2 regions of the Cellulosimicrobium sp. E-16 genome follow, and region 2 is predicted to be linked to the other one. Evidence: predicted binding sites of a transcription regulator. Region 2 holds the regulator's gene; the other holds the start of a gene.
The links. The regulator Rex, encoded in region 2, represses fermentation and respiration genes when NADH is low (regulators of the CRP and FNR family bind a similar motif). The targets are predictions, from matches to a motif close to CTTGTGAANNNNTTCACAAG.
Positions count from the first base shown of each region.

Region 1 (7,854 bases), 1.0 Mb from region 2:
GCTGGGCGGCGAGGCGGACCTGGACGCCGTGGTGACCCGCTTCCGTCACGGCATCCTCGAGCACGTGCGCGCCTACGCCGGCGTGCTCGATGCCCTCGACGCGCTGCGCGCCCGCGGCGACCGGGTCGTCGTCGTCACGAACGGCACGTCCGCCCAGCAGCGCGGCAAGGTCGCCCGCTGTGCGGTCGAGGCGCACGTCGACGCGGTCGTCGTCTCCGACGAGGAGGGCGTCGCCAAGCCCGACCCGCGGCTGCTGGAGATCGCGCTCGACCGCGTCGGGGCGCACGACGCCGACCGCGCCGGCGTCTGGATGGTCGGCGACGCCGCCCACCTCGACGTCGCGGCGGGTCGTGCGGCCGGCGTGCGCACGGCGTGGGTCTCGCACGGCCAGGTCTGGGCGGGCGGCGACGCGCCCGAGGTCGTCGCGACCACGACCCTCGAGGCGCTCGCGGTCTGCGCCGCGGTCACCGTCTGAGGCACACCGGCCGGGGTCGCCGCGCACAGCGCCCCGGCCTCCTCGGGGTCGATCAGGAGTGCGTGACCTTCACGGCCTCCTCGACCACGGCGCGCAGGTCCCCGCCCGACGCGGCGTGCCACGTGCGCTGGCGCTGGGCACCGTTCCCGCCGGACCAGAGGCGTCCGAGGAGCTCCGTCACGGCGTCGAGGTCGCCCGCGTCGACGAGCGCGTCACGGACGTGCGCGACGAGCAGCCCGACGACGTCGTGCGCCGGGGCCGGGCGCCACGTGAGCGGCGAGACGAGGTCCTCCTCGAGGCCCGAGCGCCCGGCGCGCCACGACGCGGTCCGCAGGATCTCGGGGCGGAGCTCCGGGGGCGCGACGCCGTCCGCGGCCTCGCGTGCCGCGGTCTCGACGAGGCCACGGCTGAGGGCCGCGAGGAGCGTCGCCGTGTCGGGGTCGAGGCACACGTCGGCGACTCGGATCTCGACCGTCGGGTAGCGCGACGACAGCCGGGCGTCGAAGTAGACCATGTTCTCGTCGAGGATCGTGCCGGTCGCGACGAGGGTGTCGACCGCGTCGCGGTACGCCTCGGGCGAGCCGAACGCCCGGGTCGGGCCCGACGTCGGCCAGCGGGACCAGACCTGGGACCGGAAGCTCGCGTACCCGCTGTCCTGGCCCTGCCAGAACGGGGAGTTGGTGCTCAGCGCGAGGAGCGTGGAGAGCCACGGCCCGATGCGGTCGAGGACCGCGACGCCCTCGGTGTCGTCCGCGACGGCGACGTGCACGTGGCACCCGCTCGTGAGCTGCTCGCGCGCCGTGAGCCCGAACGCGGCGCGGGCCTCGAGATAGCGCAGGCGGGAGACGGTGGTGCCCTCGAAGGGCAGGGGCGAGGTGGAGAGCGCGGCGACCCGGGCGCCGACGCGGTCCGCGGCCTCCTGAGCACGCCGACGGCCCTCGCGGATCTCGGTCGCGAGGTCGTCGAGCTCGCGCCGCGGGTGGGTCGCGGTCTCGAGCTGCTCCTCCATGAACTCCGACTCGAGCGAGCCGGTCCCGCCGCCCTTCTCGTCGGTGCCCGACGCCTCCAGGGCCTCCGCGGCCCGGGCGACCGGGTGGCCGTCGTCGCCGACGAGCAGGAACTCTTCCTCGACCCCTACGGTGCGCTTCACCCGGGCAGTCTCACACGGAAGCCGCGAGCACGTCGGGCGGGCGTGTGACGTGCGTCCGTGTCGTGCGTCACGGGCGGGCGCTGCCGCGGTCACCGACAGGCCCGCGGGCTTGTGAAGGTCATCACAAGGGGTGGTCGTGACGAGCTGCGAGGGGCGTGGAAACCGCGAGATCTCGCGGTTCGTGCGGGGTCCCGTCCGGCTCGGGACCTAGGTCCCCGGACACCTCGAAACTCCTCCGCGAGGAGCGCCGTGAACCTAGCCTGGAGGTGGCGAAGGAGCCCGTCGACCTCGACCGAGGGCCTCCACCCGGGGCCCGGGGAGACCGGCGGGTCCGGCCGGCGCGCGGACCCGCGCGTCAGGCACGAGGGAGGTCCAGATGACCAGCGTTTCCGAGGCACCCGGCACGACGAGCGGCGGCCGTGCGGTGGAGGGCAGCGTCGACCCGCAGCACGACACCGCGCACGTCCCCGCGTGGGAGGGCTTCACCGACGGCCCGTGGCGCGACACGGTCGACGTGCGCGACTTCATCCAGCGCAACTACCGCCCGTACACGGGCGACGCGTCGTTCCTCGCCGGACCCACGGAGCGCACGACGGGGATCTGGAGCACGCTGTCGGCCATGTTCCCGGAGGAGCGGGAGATGGGGATCTACGACGTCGACACCCACACGCCCGCCGGGATCACGGCGCACGCGCCCGGCTACATCGACAAGGCCCACGAGGTGATCGTCGGCCTCCAGACCGACGCGCCCCTGAAGCGCGCGATCATGCCCAACGGCGGCTGGCGCATGGTCGAGGGTGCCCTGGAGACCTACGGCTACGAGGTCGACGAGACCCTGAAGAAGGTCTTCACCGAGTACCGCAAGACGCACAACCAGGGCGTGTTCGACGTCTACCCGCCGAACGTGCGCGCGGCCCGCAGCTCGCACATCATCACGGGCCTCCCCGACGCCTACGGCCGCGGCCGGATCATCGGCGACTACCGCCGCGTCGCGCTCTACGGCGTCGACGCGCTGATCGCCGCGAAGAAGCTCGACAAGCTCGGGCTCGACACGCAGCCGTTCAGCGAGAAGGTCGTGCGCGAGCGCGAGGAGCACGCCGAGCAGATCCGCGCGCTCGGCGAGCTCAAGGAGATGGCGGCCGAGTACGGCTACGACATCTCCGGCCCGGCGACGTCGGCGCGCGAGGCCGTGCAGTGGCTCTACTTCGCCTACCTCGCCGCGGTGAAGGAGCAGAACGGCGCCGCGATGTCGCTCGGGCGCACGTCGACGTTCCTCGACGTGTTCATCGACCGCGACCTCGAGGCCGGGCGCATCACGGAGTCCGAGGCCCAGGAGATCATCGACGACTTCGTCATCAAGCTGCGCATCGTGCGCTTCCTGCGCACGCCCGAGTACGACGCGCTGTTCTCCGGCGACCCGACCTGGGTCACCGAGACCATCGGTGGCATGGGCGAGGACGGGCGGCCGCTCGTCACCAAGAACTCGTTCCGCTTCCTCCAGACGCTCTACAACCTCGGCCCGGCCCCCGAGCCGAACATGACGGTGTTCTGGAGCCCGGAGCTGCCGCAGGGGTTCAAGGACTACTGCGCACAGGTCTCGATCGACACGTCGGCCGTCCAGTACGAGTCGGACGAGCTCATCCGGGCAGCCTGGGGCGACGACGCGGCGATCGCGTGCTGCGTGTCCCCGATGCGGGTCGGCAAGCAGATGCAGTTCTTCGGCGCACGCGTGAACCTCGCCAAGACGCTGCTCTACGCGATCAACGGCGGGCGCGACGAGATCTCCGGCAAGCAGGTCTCGCCGGTGGCGGCCCCGGTCGAGGGCGACGTGCTCGACTTCGACGACGTCATGGCGAAGTTCGACGCGACCATGGACTGGCTGGCCGAGACCTACGTCGAGGCGCTCAACTGCATCCACTGGTCGCACGACAAGTACGCGTACGAGCGCATCGAGATGGCGCTGCACGACAAGGACGTGCTGCGGACCATGGCGTGCGGCATCGCGGGACTGTCGGTCGCGGCGGACTCGCTCTCGGCGATCAAGCACGCGAAGGTCTCCGTCGTCCGTGACGAGCGCGGCCTCGTCGTCGACTACGTGACCGAGGGCGAGTACCCGACGTTCGGCAACGACGACGACCGGGCCGACGCGATCGCCGTCGACCTCGTCGAGCGGTTCATGGCGAAGGTGCGCACGCACCCGACGTACCGTGACGCGGTGCCCACGCAGTCGGTCCTGACCATCACGTCGAACGTCGTGTACGGCAAGGCGACGGGCAACACGCCCGACGGCCGCCGGGCCGGCGAGCCGTTCGCCCCGGGTGCCAACCCGATGAACGGGCGCGACACGCACGGCATGCTCGCCTCGGCGCTCTCGGTGGCCAAGCTGCCGTACGACGAGGCGCAGGACGGCATCTCGCTGACCAACACGGTGGTGCCGAGCGGCCTCGGGCGCACCAAGGAGGAGCAGGTCACCAACCTCGCCGGCCTCCTGGACGCCTACATCGGGTCCGAGGGATACCACATGAACGTCAACGTGCTGAACCGCGAGACGCTCCTGGACGCCATGGACCACCCGGAGAACTACCCGCAGCTGACGATCCGCGTGTCCGGGTACGCGGTGAACTTCGTCCGCCTCACGCGCGAGCAGCAGCTCGACGTGCTCTCGCGCACCTTCCACGGCGCGCTCTGAACGAGCGCTGAGGAGCCAGTCATGACCGTCACCCTTCCCGGCCCCACTGCCCGCCGACCTGGCGCGGCGCGCGGGTGCGGCGTCGCCGGGGGCACCCTGCCCGACGACGCCACGCGCCTCGATGTCCCGGGCGCGCCGACGACGACGGGCGAGCCCGCGGCGCCGGGCACCCCGGTGGGCCACGCCCGCCGGGCGGGCGCGGGCCTGGACGGGCTGACGGTCGCGGACGTGGACCGGGCCGACAAGCTCGCGGCGATGCGCGCGGGCGAGCTCGGCTCGGTCCACTCCTGGGAGCTCGTCACCGCCGTGGACGGGCCGGGGACCCGGCTCACGGTGTTCCTCAACGGGTGCCCGCTGCGGTGCCTGTACTGCCACAACCCCGACACGTTCGCCATGAAGGACGGCAGGCCCGTCACGGCGGACGAGCTCCTGGGGCGCGTCAAGCGCTACCTGCCGGTGTTCCGGGCCACGCACGGGGGTCTCACGCTCTCCGGCGGCGAGGTGCTCATGCAGCCCGCGTTCGCCGCGCGCGTCCTGCGGGGCGCGAAGGCGATGGGCGTGCACACCGCGCTCGACACGTCGGGCTTCCTCGGCGCGAACGCGACCGACGCCATGCTCGACGACGCGGACCTCGTGCTGCTCGACGTGAAGTCGGGCGACCCCGACACCTACAAGAAGGTGACGAGCCGCGACCTCGAGCCGACCCTGAGGTTCGGGCGGCGTATCGCCGAGCGCGGCCTCACCGGCCACGCGCCCGAGGTCTGGGTGCGCTTCGTCCTCGTCCCGGGCCTCACCGACGACGTGGACAACGTGGAGAAGGTCGCGGAGTACGCGGCCTCGCTCAACGCGACCCGGCCCGGCACGGTGACGCGCGTCGAGGTGCTGCCCTTCCACCAGATGGGCCGCGACAAGTGGGACGCCCTCGGTCGCACCTACGAGCTCGACGACACGCCCGCGCCGCCCCCGGAGCTCACGGAGCGCGTGCGCGACCAGTTCCGCGCCCATGGCCTGACGACGTACTGACCTGACGAGCACCGACGAGCGCTCGCTCGGCGAGACGTGAGAAGTGGCCCCGGACCGACCTGGTCCTGGGGCCACTTCTCATGTCTCGCGGGGACGGTGCACCGAGCGGGGGCAGGTCGTAGGGTGCGGGGGTGCCCGCAGCGACCGTCGACGCCCACGACCCTCGATGGACCGAGACCGGCGCGCGGTGGACCGACCGCGTCGCCGGCGCCCTGGCCGACCTCGCGAGCCGTGACGGCGCCGACCCGGTCGTGGTGGAGCACATCGGGTCGACAGCGGTCCCCGGGCTCGCCGCGAAGCCGATCATCGACCTCCAGGTGCGCACGACGCCCCTGCCCTCGGAAGCGGCGCCGGCGGGGGCGCTCGGGCCGCTCGGGTTCTCGATCGAGCGCGGGGCGCGCCCGGACTCCCCGGGCGTGTACCGGGACAACCCGCGCCCGGGCGCCGACCCGGACCCGGAGAAGTACCGCAAGCGGCTGCTCACCCGCCCCGGCGTCGGCGCCGAGCCGCCCGTGATCCTGCACGTCCGACGCCTCGACTCACCCTTCGCCGCGTACGTTGTCGCGTTCCGCGACTGGCTGCGCGAGGACCCCGCCGAGGCCGCGGCCTACGAGGCGACGAAGCGGAGCCTCGCCGCGCGCCACGCGGACGCCGACGACTACGACGACTACACGCGCGACAAGACGGCGTTCCTCGACGCAGCCCAGGCCCGGATGGAGCGCTGGCTCGCCGATCGCGACGTCTCGGACACCGGTCTCGGATGAGCCTTCCTGTCCCACGGCCCGACGTCGCCACGGCGCGGACCGTCGTCGCGGAGGCGGACGCCCTCGCCACGCTGCTCGCGGGGCTCGCGGCGGCCCCGGCGGAGGCGCGTGAGCAGGTGCGCTCGGCGTTCGGCGACAGCCGCGAGGAGAAGGTCCTCGCCCGGCTCGACACCGTGGACGTCGAATCGCTGCGCGACGTGACGCGCGAGCGCCTGCGGCTCGGGGCGCTTGCGGACAAGGGCGTGCGCACGGTGGGCGAGGTCGCGCGCCTTGGGCGGACCGGGCTCGAGAAGCTGCCCGAGATCGGCCCGCAGACCGCGACGCACCTGCTCGCCGCGGCCGAGCAGGTCGCGCGCGCGGTGCGGGAGAGCCTGCGCTTCCGGATCGACCTCACGCCGACGGACCCGGTCGCGACCGCGCTCGTCCAGGCGCTGCTCACGCTCGACCAGGCTGACGCCGCCGTCGCCCGGTACGGCGACCAGGTGCGCGCCGCGCTCGCGGAGCACGACCGCGTGCACGACGACGCGCTCGTCGCCGCGAGCGGGCCGCGCCGGCTCCTCGCGTGGGGCGAGCGGCGCCGTCGGGCGTTCGCGGCGGTGGCGACGCTCGCCGGGGTCGCGGAGCGGGCCCGGTTGACGGGGCTGGCCGAGGAAGCCCGTCGTGTCACCACGCTCGTTACCGAGCCCGCCCGCCCCTACGAGGCCTGGGCAGACTTCCGACACCGGTCCGCCGCGTACTACGCGCTGCTCGACGGCGTCGCCCCCACCGGTCGTGACGTCGCCGCGGCGGAGGGGCACCTCCCCGCGGAGCTCGTCGACCGCGTGCAGACCCAGGCGCTCGACGAGTCGCTGCTGCGGGTGTCGCTGCGCGGGTACCAGGCGTTCGGTGCACGCTTCGCGCTCGCGCAGCGCCGCGTCGTGCTCGGGGACGAGATGGGGCTCGGCAAGACCGTGCAGGCGATCGCCGTCGTCGCGCACCTCGTCGCGCGCGGCGCGACGCACGCGCTCGTCGTGTGCCCCGCGAGCGTCCTGGAGAACTGGGTGCGCGAGCTGCGCGCGCACGCGGACCTCCCGGTGCGCGCCGTCCACGGCGAGGACCGCGACGAGGCCGCCGAGGCGTGGCGAGCGACCGGCGGCGTCGCGGTCGTGACGTTCGCGGGCCTGCGCCGTGCCGGGACCGAGGCGTTCGCGACGGCCGCGGCCGCCGGTCCTGCCGTGCTCGTCGTGGACGAGGCGCACTACGTGAAGAACCCGCTCGCGAAGCGATCGGTGGCCGTCGCGGCTCTGGCGCGCGCGATCGAGCACGTGCTGCTCCTCACCGGCACCCCCATGGAGAACCGGGTCGAGGAGTTCCGCACCCTGCTGGGCTACCTCCAGCCGGAGCTCGCCGCCCGCCTCGACGCGGCCCACGGCGCGGCGGGCCCCGACGCGTTCCGGCACGCCGTCGCGCCCGCCTACCTGCGGCGCAACGCCGAGGACGTGCTCGAGGAGCTGCCCGAGCTCGTGCAGGTGGACGAGTGGGAGCGGCTCGGGGCGGTCGACGGCGCGGCGTACCGCGAGGCGGTCGCGGCCGGGTCGTTCATGGCGATGCGCCGCGCGGCGTTCGCCGTCGACCACCCGGAGGACTCGGCGAAGCTGCGTCGGCTCGTCGAGATCGCGCGCGAGGCGGCCGAGAACGGGCGCAAGGTCGTGGTGTTCTCGTACTTCCGGGACGTCGTCGACGTCGTCGTGCGCGCGCTCGGCAGCCTCGCCCT
Region 1 covers NZ_CP183974.1:2,161,980-2,169,833, forward strand. Annotated here, with positions in the region: gene ACN9MS_RS09520 (HAD family hydrolase) at 1-475, shown strand, start outside; gene ACN9MS_RS09525 (carboxylate-amine ligase) at 528-1,625, opposite strand; gene pflB (formate C-acetyltransferase) at 2,002-4,314, shown strand; gene pflA (pyruvate formate-lyase-activating protein) at 4,336-5,337, shown strand; gene ACN9MS_RS09540 (GrpB family protein) at 5,469-6,101, shown strand; gene ACN9MS_RS09545 (DEAD/DEAH box helicase) at 6,098-7,854, shown strand, end outside.
Region 1: a site for Rex is predicted at 1,734-1,753, ahead of pflB (formate C-acetyltransferase). Genes of this name have one in related genera too.

Region 2 (7,854 bases):
GACCCGGGTCAGGAGTCGCGGTCCGCCTTGCACGCCTCGGCGACCGCGGCCATCGCCTCGCCGAGCGCGCGGAACTGCTCCGGCGTGAGCACGTCGACCATGAACCGGCGCACGGCGGCCACGTGCGCCGGCGCGGACGCCACGAGCACGCGGTAGCCCTCGGGCGTCATCGCGCAGTTGACCCCGCGACGGTCGCCCGTGCTCGCCGAGCGCCGCACCAGGCCGCGCGCCTCCATGCGCGCGACCGTGTGGGTGACGCGGCTGCGGGACCGGGCGAGCCCGTCGGCGAGCGCGGACATGCGCAGCGTGTGGTCAGGGCTCTCCGAGAGCCGCACGAGCAGCTCGTACTCGTTGAGCGAGACCTCCGAGCGCTCCTCGTGGTCACGCCCCAGCGACTCGATGAACCGCACGGTCCCGTCGAGGTAGGCACGCCACAGGCGCTGCTGCTCGGCGTCGAGCCAGCGCGGCTCCTCGCTCGCGGTCGCGGCGGTGCTGGCGGTCGTCGTCGGCTGGGCGTCGACGTCGTTGCTGGTCATAGGTCCTCGGGCGCTCGCGGACAGGGGGCGGTTCGGGGGCGGAACCTCGCGGAACATTCTTCCACCCCACCGGGAATAGACGGATCACCCCCTGCTGTTGATACGCTCGTACGAAGTTGAACCTTCAACCAAGTTCGGTCCTCCAGGACCCACGACCCCTCAGGAGCACCCATGGCCACGCCGCTGCCCGCCGGGCTCAACGCCGGTACCTACGACCTCGACTCGTCCCACTCGCAGGCGGCCTTCACGGTCCGCCACGCCGGCATCTCCAAGGTGCGCGGCACGCTCGCCATCACGGCCGGGACCATCACCGTGGGCGACGACCTCGAGTCGACCTCCGTGACCGCCGAGCTCGACGCGGCGTCCGTGAGCACGGGCGACGCGAACCGCGACAACCACCTGCGCAGCGCGGACTTCTGGGACGCCGAGAACAAGCCGACGTGGAGCTTCGCGTCGACCAGCATCTCCGGCGACGGCGACGACTTCGTCGTGGCGGGCGACCTGACGATCAACGGCGTGACCAAGCCGGTCGAGCTCGAGACCGAGTTCGCGGGCACCGCGACCGACCCGTTCGGCAACGCGCGCGCCGGCTTCGAGGCGACGACGGAGATCTCGCGCAAGGAGTTCGGCCTGACCTGGAACGCCGCGCTCGAGACCGGCGGCGTGCTCGTCGGCGACAAGATCAAGATCGCGCTCGACGTCTCGGCCATCAAGCAGGGCTGACGACCGACTCCCGGGACACCCTTCCCCGGGGACCCTTCCTCGAAACACTGCACCCACCGGCAGGGGTGCCGCCCGAGGGGCCGCGTGCACCAGCACGCGGCCCCTCGTCGTTCAGCGGTCCTGCGCCTCCGCGAGCGCGCGGGCCTGGGAGTGGAACGCGAGGATCTGGAGCTCGCTGCCGACGTCCACGCCGCGCACGTCGACGTCCGCGGGCACCTGCAGCGCGCGGGGCGCGAAGTTGAGGATCTCGCGCACCCCGGCAGCGACGACGCGGTCCGCCACGGACTGCGCGTGCGCCGCGGGCGTCGCGAGGACCACGATCGACACCTTCTCGCGCTCCACGACCGCCTCGAGCGCGTCGACGTGCTCGACGACGAGGCCCGCCGCCCGCGTCCCGACGACGTCCGGCGACGCGTCGAGGAGCGCCGCGACGTGGAAGCCGCGCTGCTCGTAGCCCGAGTAGTTCGCGAGCGCGTGCCCCAGGTTGCCGATCCCGACGATCGCGATGCGGTGCTCGTCCACGAGCCCCAGCGCCTCGGTGATGTACTGCGCGAGCGAGTCCACGTCGTACCCGACGCCGCGCGTGCCGAACGAGCCCAGGAACGACAGGTCCTTGCGGAGCTGCGCCGGGCCCACGCCGGAGAGCTCCGCGAGCTCGACCGACGACGTCGTCGCCACCCCTCGCGCCACGAGGTCCCGCAGCGCCCGCAGGTAGGACGGGAGCCGCGCCACCGTCGCGCTCGGGATACCCGGCGCCGTCACCTCACCGACTACCTGCTCAGCCACCCGTCACCCCGTCGTCCCTGGGACCGTCCTCGTCGACGGTCACGCTCCACCGGGAGGAATCATCCCAGGTCCGCGCGCGCCGTCGAAATCCGACCCACCGCGCGCGCGAGCCGGCGGGCGTCGACCCGCCAGAAACCCTGCTGGACGCCGCCGACCGTCACGACCGGGACGTACTCGCCGTACTGCTCGCGCAGCGCCGGGTCCGCGTCCGGCGCGTCGACGTCCACCTCGGCCCACGCGACCCCCGCCTCGGCGCACACCGCCTCGACGACTGCGCGCGCGTCGTCGCACAGGTGGCACCCCGCGCGGCCGTAGAGGAGGACGGGAGGGGCCGGGGCGTCGGAGGTGCTCACGACTCCCAGGGTACGAGGGACGCGCCCCCGGGACGGTCCGGAGACCGCCTAGAGTGGGGTCATGGCGACGTCTTCCGGTCCGGGCCCCGTCCCGACCCCCGGGTCGACGGACCCCGAGGACGCACCCGCCGCCGGACGCACGCCGCCCGCTCCCGCGCACCGCACCGCCGCGTTCTTCGACGTCGACAACACGATCATCCGCGGCGCGTCGTCGTTCCACCTCGCCCGCGCCCTGTACCAGCGGCAGTTCTTCTCGACGCTCGACATCGTGCGCTTCGCCGTGCACCAGGCGCGCTACCTCCTGTTCGGCGAGAACAAGCAGCAGATCGACCGCATCCGGTCGCGCGCCCTCGCGCTCATCGCGGGGCGCTCCGTCGCCGAGGTCACCGCGATCGGCGAGGAGGTGTACGACACGGTCCTCTCGCTGCGCATCTACCCCGGCACCCGCCGCCTGCTCGACGAGCACCTCGCCGCGGGGCACCAGGTGTGGCTCGTCTCCGCGACCCCGGTCGAGATCGGCGAGCTCATCGCCCGCCGCCTCGGCACCACCGGTGCGCTCGGCACCGTCGCGGAGCACGAGGACGGCTTCTACACCGGGCGTCTCGTCGGCGACATGATGCACGGCCGCGCCAAGGCCGCCGGGGTACGCGCGCTGGCCGAGCGCGAGGACATCGACCTCGACGCCTCGTACGCGTACGGCGACTCCCTCAACGACGTCACGATGATGGAGACGGTCGGCCACCCGTGCCCCATCAACCCTGACGCGCGCCTGCGCCGCTACGCCCAGGACGTCGGCTGGCCCATCCGTGAGTTCCGCGGCCGACGCCGTCGTGTCGCCCGCAGCAGCGTACGCACCGCGAGCTGGGCCGGCGCCGCCTGGGCCGCCGCCCTCGTCCTGCGCTCGGTCCGCCGCGCCGTCGACCGCCGCATCGCCCGCCTCTGACCTCCTCCACGGAGACCCCCCGGGTCACTGGGAGACGCATCGAGCCCGGTCCCCTCAGGAGGGGCCGGGCTCGACGGCGGGTCGGCGCGTCAGGACGCGCGCGACGTCACTTCTTGTTACGACGCTGGTGACGCGTCTTGCGAAGCAGCTTGCGGTGCTTCTTCTTGGCCATGCGCTTGCGGCGCTTCTTGATGACGGAGCCCATACGGTCCTCGCAATGCTCGAGCGGCGTGTCGGTCGGCGACCGGTCGACCGGCCGCGTGTGGTCCACGGTTGATCGTGGCGCCCCGGCGACCACGAGGGCGCCGCGAGCCGACCAACACGAGAGAAATCCGCCCCCTAGACTACCCGCTCGCGCTCGTGCCCCGGTACGCCGTCGCTCGGGAGGGCCCACGGGTGCTCCCGTGAGCGGCCGCACGGCGCGACGACGTCAGTCGAAGTGCGGGTCGAGACCGAGGAGCGGGAAGACGGCGCGGCGCGTGGCCGCGACGGCGCGGTCGACGTCGTCGTCCGGGTCGTAGCCGCCGCTCCAGCGCCGCACGTCGACGGGCGGGCCGAACGCGAGCGGGGCGTCGAACCCGGCGACCTCGGCGACGCGCGCGCGCCACTCCTCCGGCAGCGGCTCGCCCGCGGTCACGGGCCGGTGCACGACCTCCCCCACGACGGCCGACCACACGAGCGGCACGACGCGCGCGATCGCGTACCCGCCGCCGCCGAGCGCGAGCCACCGTCCGTCGGCGAGCTCGTGCGCGAGGTCGTGCACCCACCCGAGGGCGGTGCGCTGCGCGTCGACGGACACGTCGAGGTCGGACAGCGGGTCCTCGCCGTGCGCGTCGCACCCGTGCTGGGTCACCAGGACCCCGGGCCGGAACGCGCGCAGCACGGGCGGCACGACGGCGTCGACGGCGCGGAGCCAGCGGGCGCCGTCGGTGCGGCGCGGGAGCGCGACGTTCACCGCGGTCCCCTCGGCCCCCGCGCCCCCGACGTCGGTCGGGTGACCCGTCCCCGGGAAGAGCGTCGCGCCGCTCTGGTGGACGGACACCGTGAGCACGCGCGGGTCGTCCCAGAACGCCTCCTCCACGCCGTCGCCGTGGTGCGCGTCGAGGTCCACGTAGGCGACGCGCGCGACGCCGTCGTCGAGCAGGCGGCGGATCGCGACCGCCGCGTCGTTGTAGACGCAGAAGCCCGACGCCGCGCCCGCCTTCGCGTGGTGCATGCCCCCCGCGACGTTCACCGCGTGCCCGACGCGGCCGGCGGCGATCTCCCCCGCCGCCTCGTACGAGCCCCCGACGATCCGGGCGGCGGCCTCGTGCATCCCCGGGAAGACGGGGTCGTCCTCGGTGCCGAGCCCCCGGGCCGGGTCGGGCGTCCCGCGCTCGGACGCCGCGCGCACCGCCGCGACGTACTCGGGGCCGTGCACGAGCTCCAGCACCTCGTCGCTCGCGGGCTCGGGTCGCAGGACCGCAGGCGCCGCGTCGCCGTCGAGCAGACCGAGCGCCCGCACCAGGCCCATCGTCAGGTCGAGCCGGGCCGGGGCCATGGGGTGGCCGTGGCCGAAGTCGTAGCCGAGGAGCTCGGGGCTCCACACGACGCAGGATCCGGGCGCCGCGGCGCCCGCACCGGTGGGGGCGGGCGACGACGTGGGGTCGGTCGTGGGCATGGCTCACGGTAACGCCCGACGGCGCGCACCCGTCCCGACGGACCGGTCGCCGGACCCCGGTGCGGCGCCCGGGCGCCGGAAGCGGCATGATGTCCCGGCGCCGGAGCGGCGACATGACGGGTCACCGGGCCCGTGGCAGAGTGGCGCGAGTGGTGAGGGAGGCTCCATGCCGACGAGCATGACCGGGCGCCTGTTCAAGGGGCGGGAGATCGTCGACCGCCTCGCCCGGCAGTCGCCCGCACGCCTCGCCGTCACGGTCTTCGCCGCGGTCATCGCCCTCTTCACCGCGCTCCTCATGGCGCCCTGGGCGACCGCGAGCGGACGGGCCGCGCCCTTCGTCGACGCGCTGTTCACCGCGACGTCCGCCGTGTGCGTCACGGGACTCGTCGTCGTCCCGACCGGGACGTACTGGTCGACGTACGGGCAGGTCGTCATCCTGCTCGGCATCAAGATCGGCGGCCTGGGCGTGATGACGCTCGCGTCGATCCTCGGCATGGCCGTGTCGCGACGCATCGGCCTCACGCAGAAGCTCCTCACGGCGTCCGAGACCAAGACGACGCGGCTCGGCGAGGTCGGCTCGCTCGTGCGGGTCGTCATCATCACGTCGACGTCGCTCGAGCTGCTCATCGCGCTGCTCCTCCTGCCCCGCTTCATCGTCCTCGAGGAGACGTTCGGGGAGGCCGCCTGGCACGGGATCTTCTACGGCATCTCGGCGTTCAACAACGCGGGCTTCATCCCCACCGAGCAGGGGCTCGCGCCCTACGTGGGCGACTGGATGCTGTGCCTGCCGATCATCCTCGGCGTGTTCATCGGCTCCCTCGGCTTCCCCGTGATCCTCAACGTGATGCGCAACCGCAAGCGCGTGACGAAGTGGAGCCTGCACACCAAGCTCACGCTCACCACGAGCGCCGCCCTCGTCGTCGTCGGCACGGTCCTCTTCGCGGCCGTCGAGTGGACGAACCAGCGCACGCTCGGCCCGCTCGCGTTCGGGGAGAAGCTCCTCGCCTCGCTCTTCGCGGGCGTCATGCCCCGCTCGGGCGGCTTCTCCACCGTCGACACCGGCGGCATGCACGAGGCGAGCTGGCTCATCACCGACGCCCTCATGTTCGTCGGCGGCGGCTCTGCGTCGACCGCGGGCGGCATCAAGGTCACGACGCTCGCCGTCATGCTCATCGCGATCGTGTCCGAGGCGCGCGGTGACCGGGACATGGAGGCCTTCGGGCGCCGCATCCCGCGCGAGACCCTGCGGCTCGCCGTCGCCGTGTCGTTCGTCGGTGCGACCGCGGTGCTCCTGTCGAGCCTCCTCCTGCTGGAGATCACGGGCGAGACGCTCGACGTCATCCTCTTCGAGACGATCTCCGCGTTCGCGACGGTCGGCCTCAGCACCGGCATCACGCCCGACCTCCCCGACGCGGGCAAGTACGTGCTCGTCGCGCTCATGTTCGTCGGCCGCACGGGCACCATGACGTTCGCCGCGGCGCTGGCTCTGCGCGACCGTCGCCGCATCGTGCGCTACCCCGAGGAACGCCCCATCATCGGGTGAGCGACCCGCCCGCCGCGGCGCACGCCGTCGGGCACCGCCACCACCCCTCCACGACCACACGAAAGGCCCCACCGTGACCGACCCCTTCTCCCGCGGCGCCGACCCGAGCGCCGCGCCGGCGACCGGGAAGGACGCCCTGTCGGCAGACCCCGTCGCGCGGCGCATCGTCGAGCGCGGACGCGCCGAGCGCTCCCGCCGCGACGAGGCGAAGGCACCGCGCAAGGACGCGGGCGTGCTCGTCGTCGGCCTCGGACGCTTCGGGACGGCCATCGCCGCGACGCTCGACCGGCTCGGCCAGGACGTGCTCGCCGTCGAGCGCGACCCCGACCTCGTCGCCCAGTGGAGCGGGCAGCTCCCCCTCGTCGAGGCGGACGCGTCCAACCCCGTCGCGCTCGAGCAGCTCGGCGCGCGCGACTTCCCCGTCGCCGTCGTCGGCGTGGGCACGTCGCTCGAGGCGAGCGTCCTCATCACGGGCAACCTCGTCGACATGGGCACGCCCCAGATCTGGGCCAAGGCCATCTCCGCCGAGCACGGGCGCATCCTCCAGCGCATCGGCGCGCACCACGTCGTGTTCCCCGAGGCCGACGCCGGATCCCGCGTCGCGCACCTGGTCTCCGGCAAGCTCCTCGACTACATCGAGGTCGAGGACGGGTTCACCATCGTCAAGATGCGCCCGCCCCGCGAGGTCCAGGGCTTCACGCTCGCGCAGTCCAAGGTCCGCGAGCGCTACGGCGTCACCGTCATCGGCGTGAAGTCACCCGGCGAGGAGTTCCTCTACGCGACCCCCGAGACCCGCATCAGCGCGAACGACCTCCTCATCGTCTCGGGTCACGCCGACCTCCTGGAACGCTTCGCCGCCCGCCCCTGACGGGACCGACCGGACGGTCAGGACGGTCAGGACGGTCAGGACGACGGGCGGTGCAGGAGGAACAGCCCGCGGTGGAGGGGGCGGTCGAGGCGTTGGTCGTCCGTCGCCACGTACTCGTCGAGGACGGCGAGGATGCGCCGGTCGAGCTCGGCGACGTCGTCGTCGGAGAGGTGGAGGCGGAACGCGGCAGAAGTCGTGACGGCGTCGGGACCGGCGGCGAGGGCGTCGTCGAGCGCGGCGGCGACGGGGCCGAACCGGACGTCGGGGGCGGTGCCGCGCAGGGGGTCGTCGAGCCACCAGGTCGCGCCGGTCGCGCGGTAGGGGCGCTCGAGCGCTCCCCCGGCACCGGTCCGCACCTCCGCGGGCTCGAGCAGGCCCGCGCGGACGAGGAGCCGGACGTGGTGGAGGGCCGTGCCGGGCGCGACGCCGAGGTGGTCGGCGA
Region 2 covers NZ_CP183974.1:1,135,101-1,142,954, reverse strand. Annotated here, with positions in the region: gene ACN9MS_RS04965 (MarR family winged helix-turn-helix transcriptional regulator) at 9-536, opposite strand; gene ACN9MS_RS04960 (YceI family protein) at 708-1,259, shown strand; gene ACN9MS_RS04955 (redox-sensing transcriptional repressor Rex) at 1,371-2,045, opposite strand; gene ACN9MS_RS04950 (glutaredoxin family protein) at 2,105-2,398, opposite strand; gene ACN9MS_RS04945 (HAD family hydrolase) at 2,460-3,341, shown strand; gene ACN9MS_RS04940 (30S ribosomal protein bS22) at 3,448-3,546, opposite strand; gene ACN9MS_RS04935 (acetoin utilization protein AcuC) at 3,772-5,001, opposite strand; gene ACN9MS_RS04930 (TrkH family potassium uptake protein) at 5,168-6,544, shown strand; gene ACN9MS_RS04925 (potassium channel family protein) at 6,708-7,412, shown strand; gene ACN9MS_RS04920 (ArsR/SmtB family transcription factor) at 7,448-7,854, opposite strand, start outside.